DNA from 2 places in the Paenibacillus sp. S02 genome. Region 2 is predicted to be linked to the other one. Evidence: riboswitches for the same ligand, from Rfam matches in the RefSeq annotation. Region 2 holds a riboswitch; the other holds the start of a gene.
What was found. A riboswitch is a leader RNA that binds a small molecule or an ion and turns the genes downstream of it on or off. The one in region 2 is predicted to bind cobalamin.
Positions count from the first base shown of each region.

Region 1: linked by a shared signal. The riboswitch ahead of KAI36_RS06865 (ABC transporter substrate-binding protein) and the one ahead of KAI36_RS26085 (ABC transporter substrate-binding protein) in region 2 are both predicted to bind cobalamin.

Region 1 is NZ_CP073682.1:1,576,946-1,584,937, forward strand. Features, by position in the region: gene lplA (lipoate--protein ligase) at 1-500, opposite strand, end outside; gene cobD (threonine-phosphate decarboxylase CobD) at 665-1,768, shown strand; gene cbiB (adenosylcobinamide-phosphate synthase CbiB) at 1,758-2,729, shown strand; gene KAI36_RS06860 (histidine phosphatase family protein) at 2,768-3,526, shown strand; cobalamin riboswitch at 3,649-3,842, shown strand; gene KAI36_RS06865 (ABC transporter substrate-binding protein) at 4,052-5,059, shown strand; gene KAI36_RS06870 (FecCD family ABC transporter permease) at 5,056-6,102, shown strand; gene KAI36_RS06875 (ABC transporter ATP-binding protein) at 6,099-6,932, shown strand; gene cobT (nicotinate-nucleotide--dimethylbenzimidazole phosphoribosyltransferase) at 6,976-7,992, shown strand, end outside.
Region 2 is NZ_CP073682.1:5,859,621-5,867,612, reverse strand. Features, by position in the region: gene KAI36_RS26090 (nucleobase:cation symporter-2 family protein) at 1-620, shown strand, start outside; cobalamin riboswitch at 1,522-1,725, shown strand; gene KAI36_RS26085 (ABC transporter substrate-binding protein) at 1,943-3,523, shown strand; gene nikB (nickel ABC transporter permease) at 3,539-4,468, shown strand; gene nikC (nickel transporter permease) at 4,483-5,298, shown strand; gene KAI36_RS26070 (ATP-binding cassette domain-containing protein) at 5,298-6,215, shown strand; gene KAI36_RS26065 (ABC transporter ATP-binding protein) at 6,212-6,988, shown strand; gene nikA (nickel ABC transporter substrate-binding protein) at 7,131-7,992, shown strand, end outside.

The sequences.
Region 1 (7,992 bases), 1.8 Mb from region 2:
GGATTGGCATGCAACGATGCAGCCACATTGTCCAGATTCAGGTTAAACATCAATGTACCGTGGCTGAACATCCGTCCGCGTGTGGCAAATTGGGCGTTTCCTGAAATTTTACGTTCTCCGACCTGCAGATCGTTGCGGCCTGTCATTTCAGCTTCTACTCCCATTTGGCGCAGAGCATCAATAACGGGTTGCGTAAATTTGAGGAAATTATGAAAGGACTCCCCGTTATCCTTGGTAATAAAGCTGAAATTTAAATTACCGAGGTCATGATATACAGCACCGCCGCCGGACAGGCGACGAACGACTTGAATATTGTTATCTCTGACAAACTCGGCATTGATTTCTTCAATGGTATTTTGATGCTTGCCTATAATAATAGAAGGCTGATTAATATAAAACAGCAGATAGCTGTCATCCAGCGGAAGATGCTTGAGCGCGTACTCCTCAATGGCAAGATTAATGGCTGGATCGTGTATGCCCTGGTTGTCGATGAACAGCATGTCCATTCCTCCGTATATACAAACTGTGTAATTTTATGTGTGCCTCCTTCTATTGTAACCCAAGTGAGCCATGTACACAAAAGCTCATTTGCATTGACGGGACGCAAAAAGCAGCCTCATAATGGAGCTAAATGATTGGGAACGGCCGGAAAGGATGAGAGGTAATGATAGAGGTTTACGGTCATGGCGGTGACAGGGAAACAGCTGCGGCGACATTCGGCGGGGCTGCTGCTGATTTTGTAGATTTTAGTGCAAATATTAATCCACTTGGTCCACCGCCGGAGGTGCTTGAGGCGCTGCAACACTCATTTGACACTGTGATTCGCTATCCAGATCCTGGGCATCGGAATTTTAAAAATATGCTCGCACGGCGACTGCATGTTCCACCGGAGTCGTTAAGTATCGGAAACGGAGCAGCTGAAAGTATGGCGCTCCTGCTATTGGGACTCGCTCCCAAGCGTGTGGGTACAGTGGAGCCATGTTTTTCAGAATATGCGGAGCTGGCTGGCAAATTCGGAGCCGAGGTCAACCGGGTGTATGGGAAGGCCTCGCTTCAATGGAAGGCGGACGTGGAGGACATCCTTCAGCTCATGGAGCAGGTAGATGTTTTGTTCCTCGGGCAGCCGAATAATCCAAATGGTGTGCAATATGGTGAGCAGGAGTTGTTTGAGCTGGCAGGGGCGGCTGGCAAAACGGGTACCGTGCTAGTGGTGGATGAAGCATTCATTGATTTTATTCCGCTGGAACGGCGAATCTCACTGCTGCCTGTGCTGGATCGCTATCCTCATGTGATTTTGATCCGGTCAATGACCAAATTTTATGCCATTCCTGGCTTGCGATTGGGCTATGCGATTGCTCATCCGGACTATATCCGGCGAATGACGGCCAAACAAGTGACCTGGAGTGTGAATGGATTGGCGTTGCTGGCTGGGGAGGCGTGTTTGAGAAGTGGGCAAGCATATGAGCGCCAAACACAGGAGCTGATTGCTACGGAGCGCAACCGCCTGTTGACCGCCTTGGCGGAATGGGGCTGCGGTGTCGTTCCCGGCGAAGCCAATTACGTGCTGGCAAGGGCGCCGGGTACGTGGAGCGCATCGGCGATTCAGCAGGCGCTTGGACAACGCGGAATTCTTATACGTAGCTGTGCTATGTATCCGGGACTGACGACGAGCCATTTTCGGATTGCGGTTAAGGATGCAGAAGCCAATGACAGGCTGCTGTCTGTATTGGGTGAAGTACTGGAGGAGGAGCAGCGGCGTGACAGTTAGCTTGATTATCCTGGCAGCCTATCTTTTGGACAGGCTGATCGGTGACCCGAGGTGGTTGCCGCATCCAGTCATCGGTATGGGACATGCCATTTCAGCATTGGAAAAAGCGATTCGCCGCCAGGCCCGAAGTGACCGGGGGTTGAAACGTGCGGGTATACTGCTTCCACTCATTGTGGCGGGAGGCTCCTTTACGCTCGCCTGGGCGCTATTGCACTTGCTTGCCTGGATTCATCCGTGGTTGTCTGTCGGCGTAGAAATGGTGCTGATTGCGACCACGATTGCTTCCAAAGGACTAAAGGACGCAGGAATGGCAGTATACCGAGCGTTACAGGCGGATGACCTGGCTGCGGCACGGCGGGAGCTGGGCATGATAGTTGGGCGGGATACGCAACAGCTTGATGAGCCTGAGATTGTACGCGGTACCGTCGAAACGGTCGCTGAAAATATCGTGGACGCGATTATTTCCCCGCTTTTTTATGCCTTGATCGGGGGAGCACCCTTGGCGCTGGCTTATCGTGCTGTGAATACGCTTGATTCCATGGTTGGCTATAAAAATGAAAAGTATCTGCATTTAGGCTGGGCTTCAGCACGTCTGGATGATGTCGCTAACTACATTCCGGCACGCCTGACAGCGGCAATGCTTGTGGTAGCGGCGTGGATGTACAAGCGAGATGCTGCAAGAAGCTGGCGCACAGTCAAGCGAGACGCTCGTCTGCACCCAAGCCCGAACAGTGGCTTCCCGGAATCGGCTGTTGCTGGTGCACTGGGGATTCGTCTTGGAGGCTATAATGTGTATCATGGCGTGCGCTCCTTTCGTGCATACATGGGCGATTGGATACGACCGCTAGAGTCGAAAGATATACGGCATACGATCCAGCTGATGTTCGCCGTGTCCAGTATGTTTGTAGGATTGTGTTTGTTAGGAGCCGCAGGTTGTTTTGCCTTGGGATGGGTGCGGTGAGGAGTGACACACTGAATAATGATCGAGCAGGAAGTGACATGATCTTGAAACAAGATATAGCAGCAAAAAGGACAGTAGAATACGCACAAAGTCCGAACTCACAGGAGGATAAGGTGCCGTATGATGCTAAAGAAGATCTGCATTGGGACATGGAACTCGTGTTAGTTCGTCACGGCACAACCTTATGGAACAAGGAACGTCGATATCTGGGACACTCCGACTTAGGTTTGCTACCGGGAGCAGAGCAGGAATTAAAGCCTTTGCAAGAAAAATTGCAAGGGCAGTCCTTTGCTCGAATCTATTGCAGCGATTTAATGCGATGTCGCCAGACCTTGCAGATCATTGTGCCGGAATCAGAATTGACGTCTGGAGTTTCCCTATCTACGATGTCTCCTATAATGGAACCACGTCTGCGAGAGCTTCATTTTGGCGAGTGGGATGGAAAAACGTATGACATGCTCAAGGATGTGTCGTTGTATCGCGCTTGGATTGATGAGCCGCAACGGATAACCCCTCCTGGAGGAGAGTCTTGGGCAGATTTTGTGAATCGTCTACGGAAATTTCTTGACTCTCTGTATGAATGGCGTGTTGCTATGGAAGTTCAACCCATGGATTTGACTGCTGCGCCGCCCTCAGTTTTGGTCGTTACGCATGGTGGCGTAATTCGTCAGTTGGCTTGCATGCTGATACCGGGTCATGATTTTTGGAGTCTGAATCCGAGGCCGGGAGAAGCATTTAGGATTCAATTGAGGTTGGCAGGACGGCACAATTACATAGCAGAAATGCTTCCTCATTAGGTTAGACACCAGCGGAAAAAGAGGCTGTTTGGGTTGTAAGCCGCCTCTTTTTAACCTATAATCATCAAGTAAAAGAACGGCTTGACTACCACTACATCAAATATCCAGCAGACGAGGTCGGCGCAGCGTGATGAAACTATGGTTTCCCTTGCCTGCGCTGTTAAAAGGGAAGTCGGTGTGAGTCCGGCGCGGTCCCGCCACTGTAAATGGAAACATGCTCGTTAGTCCTACTTTATGTGCTACTAAGCATATGAAAGAATTTCAGGACATGCATTTTACCATAAGTCAGGATACCTGCCCGTCCGCCTGTCACCATAGTCCTTCGAGGAAAGGATGACGTGTTCGCAGTGACTGTCCATGCGGAAAGAAGCTGCCGCCTGCGCACGATCTGCGCTAACGTGACCCCTGTGTCCTGATATGAGGATGCGGGGTTTTTTTTGATAGGAAAAGAAGGCTGGATTTAGAAGATATCTGATGATGTTCAAGTAACGCTCTTAACGATTTTTTTATGAAGGGGTGCAAATCATGGCAGGAAAAAAAATAAAGGTTTGGACAACAGGTCTATTGGTTCTGATTTTGGCAGTTGTGCTGAGTGCATGTGGAGCTAATGGGAAAAATGCTGAAAATAAAGAGAACCAGAATTCTTCACAGCAGCCGGGACAGACCGTAACCGCACAAGAGCCTCCGGGCAAAACAGTTTACCCACTCACAGTTAAGGATGCAACAGGACAGGAATTTACATTCAAAAAAGCGCCGGATAAAATCGTTTCCGTCTCCCCGGCAGAAACCGAGGCGCTGTTCGCCATCGGGCTGGATAAGGAAATTGTCGGTGTCTCCGACTACTCTGATTACCCAGAAGCAGCTACGAAAAAGCCTAAAGTGGGCGGTATTATGAAACCGAACGAAGAGGCGATCATTGCTGCTAACCCGGAAGTCGTTTTTGCAGGGATATCACTTAGTGAACAGGCTACGACCAAGCTGCGCGACATGGGAATTATGATTTTTAAAACGGAACCGAAGACAGTTGAAGATGTCATGGCTAACATCGAATTGTATGGGAAAATCACCGATCATCAGAAAGAAGCGAGAGCGGTGACTGACAAGATGAGAGCAGATGTAGCTGAAGTGAAAGAAGGAATTAAAAATATCGGTAAAGGGCAGAAGCTGCGGGTATACGTCGAGTTTTCACCAGGCTGGACAGTTGGTAAAGGCGAGTTTATGGACGAGCTGATTACGTTGGCGGGCGGCGAAAATGTAGGTGCCACGCAGAAGGGGTGGTACCAAATTAGTGAGGAAAATATTATTGCTGCGAACCCTGACGTGATTTTGTACAGCAAAAGTGTCAAGGACGACAAAACTGGTCAAACGCTCGGCGAAATCATTAAAGCTCGCAGTGGATGGGATCAAATATCGGCTGTTCGCCACAACCGGGTATTTGCCGTGGATGATAATTTGATCAGTCGTCCGGGTCCACGCGTAACGGAAGGTCTCAAGGAAGTGGCCAAGGGCGTGTATCCTGAAATTTTCAAATGAACCGTAAACTGATCGGCTTTGGAGGGACAGGTCTTGTCCTGCTGTTGCTGACGCTGCTGCTCTGTCTTGGCATCGGCTCGGCCAAGCTTCCGGTCAGCCAGATCATGGGCATTCTGGTTAACCACCTTCCGTGGTTAGGCGATACGTTTACACCGGATTGGAACACATCCTCAGAGCAGATTATTTTGAAGGTCAGATTGCCACGAGTGTTACTGGGAATGTTGGTAGGGGCAGCGTTGGCGCTGGCAGGAGCCGGATTTCAGGGTGTGCTGCGTAATCCTTTGGCTGATCCGTATACACTGGGGGTATCCTCGGGGGCTTCGGTAGGAGCGGCAGTACTGATTTATTGGGGCCTTCAATTTTCATTTGTTGGCATATGGACGTTGCCGCTAGTGGCATTTACGACCGGAATGCTGACGCTGTGGATGGTGCTGACGTTGGCACGGGAAGGTAAAAAAATTCCGACACAAAGTCTCATTTTGTCGGGTGTGGTGATGCAATCCTTTCTGGGAGCGGTTGTTTCCTTTCTGACAGCCATGTCGAAGGAGACGGTCAATGAAATATTGTACTGGACGATGGGAAGTCTTAGTCTGCGCGGTTGGTCATATACAGGAATCCTTTTACCTTATGTGGTCATAGGACTGGTATTTCTATGGAACCGGGCACGTGTGCTGAATATTTTGGCTTTGGGTGAACGTCAGGCGGCTCACATGGGAGTTCATGTAGATGCGACGAAGCTATCTGTTCTGATCATTTCCACGCTGCTGACAGCAGCCGCTGTCTCGGTATGTGGAGTGATTGGCTTTGTGGGACTCGTTGTACCGCATATCATTCGTCTGGTGACAGGTCCTGATTACCGGATGATTGTTCCATTATCTGCGCTCGGTGGAGCTATTTTTATGGCTTGGGCAGATACGGCGGCTCGCACGTTGTTAGCCCCCACGGAAATTCCTCTGGGCGTGATGACGGCCTTTGTTGGGGCACCGTTCTTCGCATATCTCCTGTACCGGAACAAGAAGCTGCGCAGGGGGGAACTGCTGTGACAGAACAAAGTGAATCACAGAAGGTACGTGATCGGGCATTAGAGGTAGCGGGTCTGACACGTGCCTATGGAGAGTTCCATGCGTTAAAGAATATAAGCTGGAGCGTCGACGAAGGAACTTGGTGGGGGATTATTGGTCCGAACGGCAGTGGAAAATCGACCTTGCTGCATTTACTTTCCGGTGTAGATCAGCCAACTTCGGGAAACGTTCATATCTATGGCAAAAAGGTCGGTAGCTACAGCAGAAAAGAGCTTTCCCGTCTCATAGCCGTACTCCAACAAGAAGGGCTTCCTCCAGTGGGATACACCGTCAGGGAAGTCGTAGAAATGGGACGTTTTCCTCATCAGGACTGGCTAGGCAGGGAAAAGGGTGTTGATGTGGAGGCGATCACGGATCGCGTGCTAGAGCGATTGGGTCTTACCACGCTGGCGGACAGAGCATTGGACCGCTTGAGTGGGGGACAGCGACAGCGTGTAGCTTTGGCAAAAGTAATGGTGCAGGAGCCACGAATATTGCTGCTGGACGAGCCTACGACCTATCTGGACTTGCGCTATCAGCTTGAATTTATGGAACTGCTGGCAGATTGGCGCCAAGAAACGGGTGTGACGATTATTGCGGTCTTGCATGATCTTAACTTGACAGCCCAATTTTGCGAAGATTTGCTTGTACTCAAAGATGGAATGGTTGAAGGATTGGGAGCTTCATCGAAGTTATTAACCGAGGATCGGATTCGACGAGTATACGGTGTTGAGCCTGTGATGCTTCCGCATCCCGATAGCGGTGTGCCGCAGCTCTTGCTGCGCAGGAGTGCTTCGGATACAGCAGATTAAATAAACGATGAAACACACTTAAAAAGAGCAGGGAGTGGAAGGTATGAACAACAAGCTGCGTCAGCTGATCGATAGCATTGCCCAGCCGGATGGGGTGGCGGCCTCGGCAGCTTCAGCTCATTTGGACCAATTAACAAAGCCACCGGGAAGTCTTGGAAAGTTGGAAAGTGTGGCCATTCAGCTAGCAGGAATTACAGGAGTGGACAAGCCTGAATTTGATCGTAAAACGGTTATGGTCATGGCTGCGGATCACGGGGTGTGTGAAGAGGGAGTCAGTGCCTTTCCGGCTGAGGTTACACAGCAAATGCTGTATAACATGCTGTCAGGTGGCGCGGCAATTAATGTGCTGGCACGCCATGCGGGCGCAGATGTCAAGGTGGTAGATGTTGGCGTGAATGCGGATGTCGCTCACGCGAATCTGGTGGACCTTAAGGTACGCATGGGGACTTCGAATATAGCTAAAGGGCCAGCGATGCTGCGTACGGAAGCGGAACAGGCGGTTTTGGCCGGAGCTGAAGCCGTAGCAGAAGCGGTCAAAGGTGGCACACGGCTATTCGTTACCGGAGAGCTGGGCATCGGGAATACGACAGCCAGCGCTGCGGTCGTATGTGCTCTCACCGGACTGGAGCCGGAAGTTATCGTAGGCCGGGGAACGGGTGTAGATATGGCTGGGCTTACCCGTAAAATATCGGTTGTCTGCCGCGCATTGGACGTGAACCAGCCAGATGCAAATGATGGGCTCGACGTGCTCACTAAGGTCGGCGGTCTGGAGATTGCCGCCTTGGCAGGAGTCATCCTTGGGGCAGCCGCACATCGCTGTCCAGTTGTGTTGGACGGCTTTATTTCAGGCGCAGCCGCCCTCGCAGCGCGTACACTTGCGCCTGCAAGCGCTGCGTACATGCTTGCTTCGCATGCCTCGGACGAGCGCGGGCACGCGGCGGTGCTCCGCCAGCTCAAGCTGGAGCCCATGCTTCATTTGGACATGCGGCTCGGGGAGGGCACAGGCGGTGCGCTTAGCTTGCACCTGATTGATGCGGCGTGCCGCATTATGCGCGAAATG
Region 2 (7,992 bases):
CAGTTTGTACGATGATTATCGTCAATATTGTCAGTATGGTTGAGTCTACTGGCGTTTATTTGGCAGTAGGCAAAGCGATTGATCAGAAGGTGGAGCAGAAGCAGATCGTCAATGGTCTGCGTTCCGAAGGACTTGCGATTATGCTTGGGGGTATTTTTAACGCGTTTCCTTATACAGCTTTCTCACAAAATGTTGGTTTGATTTCACTCACACGTGTCAAATCGCGGAACGTTATTTTTGCTGCGGGCGGTATCATGGTTGTTCTTGGTTTGCTTCCTAAGCTGGCTGCCTTAACGACAGTGATTCCTAACGCTGTGCTGGGCGGAGCGATGATCGTCATGTTCGGCTCGGTCGCTGCATCAGGCATGTCTATTCTGTCAGAAGTGGATCTGCGGAAGGAAAGCAATCTGCTGATCGCAGCATGCAGTATTGCCGTGGGCCTAGGCTCTGCCGTTCTGCCACAAATGTTCGACCAGCTGCCGAGCTTTGCCAAAATGCTGTTGCAAAATGGTATCGTCTCGGGCTCGATTACAGCGATTGTCTTGAACATCGTTTTGACGAGAAAACAGGGCGAATCGGTCAAAAGCGTGACGGTTCAGGAGGTTCCACAGAAGGTTTGATGATTAGGAATAAATAAAGATAGCCGGAGAGAGAGGACGTATGCCTCTTTTCCGGCTTTTTGGCATGGAATTATCCAGAACTAGTTATTTATTAAGCAGCATGAAGTTATTGATGAAACCCTCTTCCTGTATAAAGATCGGGGTTTGGATTTTCGAAGTAAAGTCATAATAGTACACGCCGCGTCCTTCCTCCTGATTTTTCTGAGAGGCGCTGCCTAAATAGTAGATACCCTTTTGCCGTCTGGGGACATATAGATATTGGCCCTGTCCGACTGTGCAGTGGCGCTAAAGTTAACTCTTAAGTTGATTTATTTACTAGAGGAATTTGCTAGAGTAGTGGGCGAGGTCGTGGTATAATTTACCTTATGGATTTTGAATAGTGGTGGATGTTTTCGGACCACGGTGCAGCTTCCCGAAAGGGGGTGAAGCCGATGGTCACACTTGTGTCGTGCTACGATGTGTTGCGTTGGGTGGTTACGTTACTAAGTCTGGTGTTTAGTATTCGTAAACTTTATCGCTGGCTACGTCGAAAATTTCGGAACAAGCGAAAACCCACCGCGTAATTAGGTTGGCCCCTAACGGTGGGTTTCGTTTGCATTAACATTTAGTTATGCAGCGCGCCGTGGTGGTGATCCACAGCCTTTCAAGTCCTAGAGTCTTTGCCGTTGGCGCGGCGAAGACTCTTTTTAGTATACGGACACGATGATTATCTCTATACCTAATTTTAGCACGTTCATTTCGTGCACGCAATGAATAGACATCACCTTTATTCTCGCCACATCATTCAAATTTAAAATATTGTGCAGCATTTATTGACAAGCCTGTGACAACAAAATAAGATCGTAATTGAAAGAAATAAAGGAAGAAAACAGGTGTGAGCCGGACGACTCTATGTACGGGGTTTTGTTGAGACCATGTAGATGGTTGTTGAGCGTGTTCACTTAAAAGGGAAGTTCGGTTGATTCCGACACGGGCCCGCCACTGTATACAGGCATCAGCAGGATACTGCTGGAGCTTTCAGAACAGCCACTGGAACTGTGAAGAACCGGGAAGGCCTGAAAGATGCGCCTGGAGTCAGGAGACCTGCCTGTTTTGACATCACTGTCAGACCCACGGGATGCTGGGGAGGTGGTTAGGCGTGCTGCATACGGAATGTCTGAAACCGATCTGATCCCTTCTATGTTTTTGGAGTTGGCTTCGAGGTGAGTTTTGACATTTTATAATGAAAGCATTTCTGACTGCTGATCAAGTAGTCCGGAATGCTTTTTTCGCGTTTTGCGTTAGGTTTATATGCTTTTACAAGATAGAGGGGGATTCATCGAATGATTAGCAATCGTAGCAGGCGTTCATGGTTGATATGTACAGGGGTGATGCTGTTGCTGACAGTTATGGCTCTTTCGGGATGTGCCAGCAATAAGACGTCGGATAGCTCCGGCAAAGGTGAAAACGCGTCAGCACAACAAACAGCGGCAGGTAAAAAGCTGGTAATGGCGTATACATGGAAACCGTCAGGCGTTGACCCACACGGAGATAATAGCTGGGATGTGATGCGATCCGGTGCAGGTGAGACTCTGGTGCGTTTGAATGAAAAGCTGGAGCCTGTGGCTTGGCTGGCAAAGGAGTGGAAGCAGGATAGTCCTACAGTTTGGACGTTCAGCTTGCAGGATAAAGTCACTTTTCATGATGGAAAGAGTATGGATGCAGCAAGTGTAAAAGCGTCTTTGCTGCGCTCTATCGAGAAAAGCCATCTGGCGAAGGATTTACTAAATGTGAAGTCCATTGATGTAAGCGGCCCGCTGGCTTTGAAAATCACGACAAACCAGCCGAACGCGGCGCTGGTGTCCAATCTGGCTGATCCATCGACGATTGTACTGGATGTGGCATCGATGAAAGATGAGCAGAGTTACCCAGCGATGACAGGCGCCTTTAAAATCAAAGCGTTCAACAAGGACCAATCCTTGGTCGTAGAGCGTTATGACGGATATTGGGGCGAGAAGGCACGACTGGCTGAAGCGACGATGAAGTTCATTACGGACGGGAATTCGCGCCTGATGGCGCTGCAATCCGGCGAGGTGGACGTAGCGACGGATATTCCGGTTGATAACGCAGAGGTACTGAAAAAGAACGACAAGCTACAAGTGCTGTCGGCTCCCTCCTTGCGCACCCATATGATCGTGTACAATATGGAATCGCCAGTATTCAAGGATGCGGCGAACCGTAAGGTGGTGGACAGCCTAATTCCACGCACATCGATTGTGAGTGCCGTCATGAGGGGCTTCGGTACGGAAGCAAGCAGCCCATTCCCGAGCATTCTTCCCTTCGGTAAAGTTGAGCGTAAAGCGCTGGACGGAACGGCGGAGCAGTTGTTAACGAAGGATGGCTGGCAGAAGGACGCCCAAGGGACATGGACTAAGCAAGGCAAGCCGTTCGAGGTTACGCTGCTGACTTTCCCTCAGCGTCCGGAGCTCTCTGTTATGGCTGAGGTCATCCAAAGCCAATTGCTGAAAGAGGGAATCCAGGTCAAGATTCGCAAGGTGGAAAATATCGATGAGGCGTTGACCAAAAACGATTGGGATTTTGCTATGTACAGTATGCTTACTGCTCATACAGGAGAGCCGCAATATTTTATGGACATGTTTTATTCTTCGAAAAGCGAAGCCAATGTAAGCCGGTATAGTTCCAAGCCGCTAGAGAGTATTCTTAACCGCTTGAAGCTGGCGAAGGATACAGCGCAGCGTAATGCTGTGACACTACAAGCGCTGGATATCATCAATACGGATTTGCCACAGTCGTTCATTGTGCATCCTGATAATGTGTTTGGTGTGAAAAAAGGGGTGAAGGGTTTTACACCCCATCCGATCGAGTATTACTACATTACAGCGCAATCCGATATTGCGGAATAACGAGCTGCGTATCCTATGATTCGTTTTATACTGGAACGTGTGGCGCAGCTGCTCATCATTGTATTCGTTGTATCCACGCTGACTTTTGTACTGATGAGGCTGGCTCCTGGTGACCCTGCTACCATTTTGCTCACCGCACATAATGTCCCTGCCTCTGAGGAGGCGTTGACGACGCTACGGCAGGAACTGGGCTTAAACGAGCCGCTTCATATTCAATATGTGAACTGGCTGCGAGATGTGTTCACGGGGCATTGGGGTACCTCGTATGTATCCAAGGAATCCGTGCTAGCCGAACTATGGAACAGACTGCCTGCTACTGTGGAGCTAGCTGCTGCGGGCTTTGCCGTCATGACGGTGCTTACGCTGGGGCTGGGACTGGCTGCCTCGCTAAAAATCAGCGGCCTACTGGATCGTCTGGGCAGGCTGTTTGCCCTGCTGGGATCGTCGATTCCCTCTTTTTGGCTTGGGTTTCTGTTGATCTATCTATTCTCCGTTCGCTTGGGCTGGCTCCCATCCATGGGAAGGGAGGACTGGACACATCTAGTGCTCCCAGCGCTGACTCTTGGCGCAGGTTTGGGAGCTGTGCAAGCCCGTGTACTGCGCGCTCAAATGCTGGAACTGGGTGACCGGAATTTTGTGAAAGCAGCGAAGGCTCGAGGCTTTTCACGTATGCATATCCTATTTTTTGAGATATTTAAGCATGCGGTTCTGCCTATGATTACACTGCTAGGTACCAATCTATCATTTATGTTGGCAGGTAATGTCATCGTCGAGACCATTTTTTCATGGCCGGGGTTGGGCAAGTATTTTATAGATGCGATTACACAGCGAGATTATCCGGTGATTCAGGGGTATGTTATTTTCGCCGTATTTTTAATTGTAGGAGTTCAGTGTTTGGTGGATGTGGTCCAGACGGCGATAGATCCGAGGCTACGTTTGCGTTAAGGGGGAAGCTGAAAATGAAAAAGATACGGCTTTCCTTTCAAGGGAGCTTGCTGGCAGGAGGCGTACTGTTTGGCCTGATTGTGCTGCTTGGGTTATTGGCTCCATGGGTCGCTCCTCATGATCCTCTTCAAGTGGATCTTTTGAACCGTCTGGCACCACCCAGTCGGAAATATCCTTTCGGTACGGATCATCTGGGTCGGGATGTGCTGTCACGGCTAATTTACGGGATTCGGACGAGCGTGCTAATCGCATGTGCAATTACTGTAGCTACGCTGTGCTTCAGTCTGCCTATAGGGTTGCTCATTGGTTATGTGCGCGGACGCGTGGATCAGCTGATTATGCGGGGAATCGACGGCGTACTGGCTTTTCCTGATATTATTTTAACGGTGGCAATTGTGGGCATTTTGGGCCCGGGTTTTGTTAACATGACTCTTGCGATTATTGCGGTACGGTGGGCGGGCTATGTCCGGTATATCCGTAGTCTGGTTCAAAAAGCCTGTCAGGAGGACTACGTTCGGTATGCCCGTTTATCCGGCAATTCACACGTACGTATACTGAGACGTTATGTATTGCCACAAGCGTTGCCGCAGTTGTTGGTTTATGCGGTATGGGATATCGGACGCGTGGTGCTGATGATCGCTGGGCTGTCCTTTCTTGGACTGGGTGTGCAGCCGCCCAAGCCAGAGTGGGGCGTGATGCTGCATGATGCAACCTCATATTTTCAGGTGGCTCCGCATGTCATGATTTTCCCGGGCTTGGCGATTATGCTATTCGTACTTGCCTGCCAGCTTTTGGGCGACCGCTTTTCGGAAAAGGGGGCGGCCAAATAGTGGAAGATCAAATAGCCCTTGGGGGCAAGGATACGTTAGAACAAGTGGCAGGGCGAAAACCGTTGTTACACGTGGAACATTTGGAAGTCTGCCGCACAGGCGTAGGAGCAAGCGGAAGCGGGAGCAAACCACTGCTGCGGGATGTGAGCTTTTCCATATATTCAGGGGAGATTGTGGCCCTGACCGGACCGAGCGGATGCGGCAAGAGCCTGACCGCACACGCAATCGCAGGCATGCTGGAGTCAGGTATCGGTGTTACGCAAGGGCGTATCTACTATAACGGGGAAGACATTCTCCCGTTCCAGGAACGGCGCTGGCAAAGGCTGCGCCGAGAGGATATTGCCCTGCTCATTCAACAATCGCTGAGCGGGTTGAATCCGATCCGGACTGTCCGCGCCCAACTGATGGATACGCTTAGACTGCACGGGCGGCGTCCGATGCCGCACGACCAGATAGTGCCGGAGCACGCTGATGCTGTCCCATCCCACACTGCACCGCAGCAAGTCCACCCGCAGGGCGTGCTGCCACGGATGCGGCAGATGCTGAGCCGTGCCACGGAGATAGCCAGAGGAGGCGCTACTCCAGTGCGGGAGGCCTATTTGCGCTCTCTGCTCCGCAAGGTTGGGTTTGCAGATCCTGAGCATATTTTGTCGTCATATCCTTTTGAACTAAGCGGAGGCATGTGTCAAAGGGTGCTGCTGGCTGCAATGTTAAGCTCCGGTCCGAGCCTCTTTATTGCCGACGAGCCTACTACGGCGTTGGATGTTATCAACCGCGACAAGGTTTTGGCATTGCTGCAACAGCTGAGAGAAGACTTTGATCTCACCATATTGTTGATTTCACATGATCGCCAGGGTATGAGTCGCATAGCGGATCGAGTGTTGGAGATGAGCCCGGAAGGAAGGATGCACCAGTGATGCTGGAATTGAAGAATGTGACCAAAGCATACCCTGTCCGTAAACGGAGAAAAGGCTGGTTCAGCACGCAAGATAGCGAGCAGGCCGTGAAGAAGGTGAGTCTGGAGTTACGACAGGGGGAATGTCTTGGACTGGTAGGAGAAAGTGGAAGTGGCAAAAGCACGCTGGCACAATGTATTCTAGGGCTGGAGTCGTTGACCTCAGGGGAGATTTGGCTGGATCATCAGCCTATACATTTCGAAAAGATGAAGGACGTTCAGCTGTACAAGCGAATCCAGTTGGTTGCACAGGATTCGTCCTCCTCATTGCATCCTCGTATGACGATTCGAGATATTTTAATGGAGCCGATCCACAACTATTTTCCTGAGCGAAAAGCGCAGGCGCTGGATATTTGTCTGTCCCTATTGGAATCAGTAGGATTGGAGGCTGACAGTCTGGAAAAATACCCAGCACAGCTGAGTGGCGGGCAAAAACAGCGGGTATGTATTGCCCGAGCGTTGGCGGTGGAGCCGGATATTATCTTGTTCGATGAATCGATCGCCAATCTGGATACGACAACGCAGTCTTCTGTACTGGACATGCTCAAAAGAATGCAGATGGAACGTCAGTTGTCCTACCTATTCATCACTCACGATCTCCAATCTACTCGTCAGTTTTGTGATCGCGTTGCCGTCATGGTTCAGGGGGAGATCGTGGAAATATTTAAGGAATGGGATGAAGACTTGTTACAGCATGAGTACACGCGTACTCTGTTTCAAACGTTGGAGAATTAAGCCATAAATTTAATATTAAACAAATTTAAAATAAATATGAGGATTGCTTGTCGAATATTGTTGACAAAATAGAACGTGGTACCTATTCTAAATATGATTATGATAATCATTATCACATATATAGAAAAGGGGAAATACATTGATGTCCGTTCGACACCGCAAGACTGCCACCCTTATGTTGGTGGCGCTCCTCTTATTATCCGTTGTTTTGGGTTGTGCGAAGCAGGAGAACACGCCTGCATCCACCTCAACTGACGGAGCTGCCAATGAAAAGTCGATCACACTATCGTGGCCGCGTGACATTGGTACGATGAATCCTCACGTATACAATCCTTCCCAACTTTTTGCACAATCTATGATTTATGAGCCGTTAGTCAGCTACAAGCAAGGAGGTAAGCTGGAGCCTGCTTTGGCTGAATCCTGGACTATATCCAAGGACGGCAAAATATATACGTTTAAGCTGCGCAAAGGTGTGAAATTTTCGGATGGAACGCTATTTAATGCGGCCATTGTCAAAAAGAACTTTGATGCTATCATGAAAAATGAGAAAACGCACAGCTGGCTTGGTATAGTAGGCGTTCTCGACAAAACTGAAGCTGTAGATGACAGCACCTTCCGAATGACGCTCAAAGAGCCATACTACCCAGTGCTTCAGGATTTGTCTGTCGTTCGCCCGTTCCGTTTTCTGGGTGAAGCTGGGTTCCCGGATGATGGAGATACGTCCAAAGGAATTAAGAAACCTGTAGGTACAGGACCTTGGATGCTAGATGAATACAAGCAAGATGAATATGCAACCTTTAAGCGTAATCCGAACTATTGGGGTACTGCACCGAAGGTGGATAAAATTACGGTAAAAATCATTCCCGATGGTGAAACCCGTGTAATGGCCTTTGAGAAAGGCGACTTGGATCTGATTTATGGAGAGGGTGTCATTAGTTTGGATGCTTTCAAACAGCTTCGCGACACGAATCAGTATGTTACCACGCTGTCCGAGCCTGTCGGTA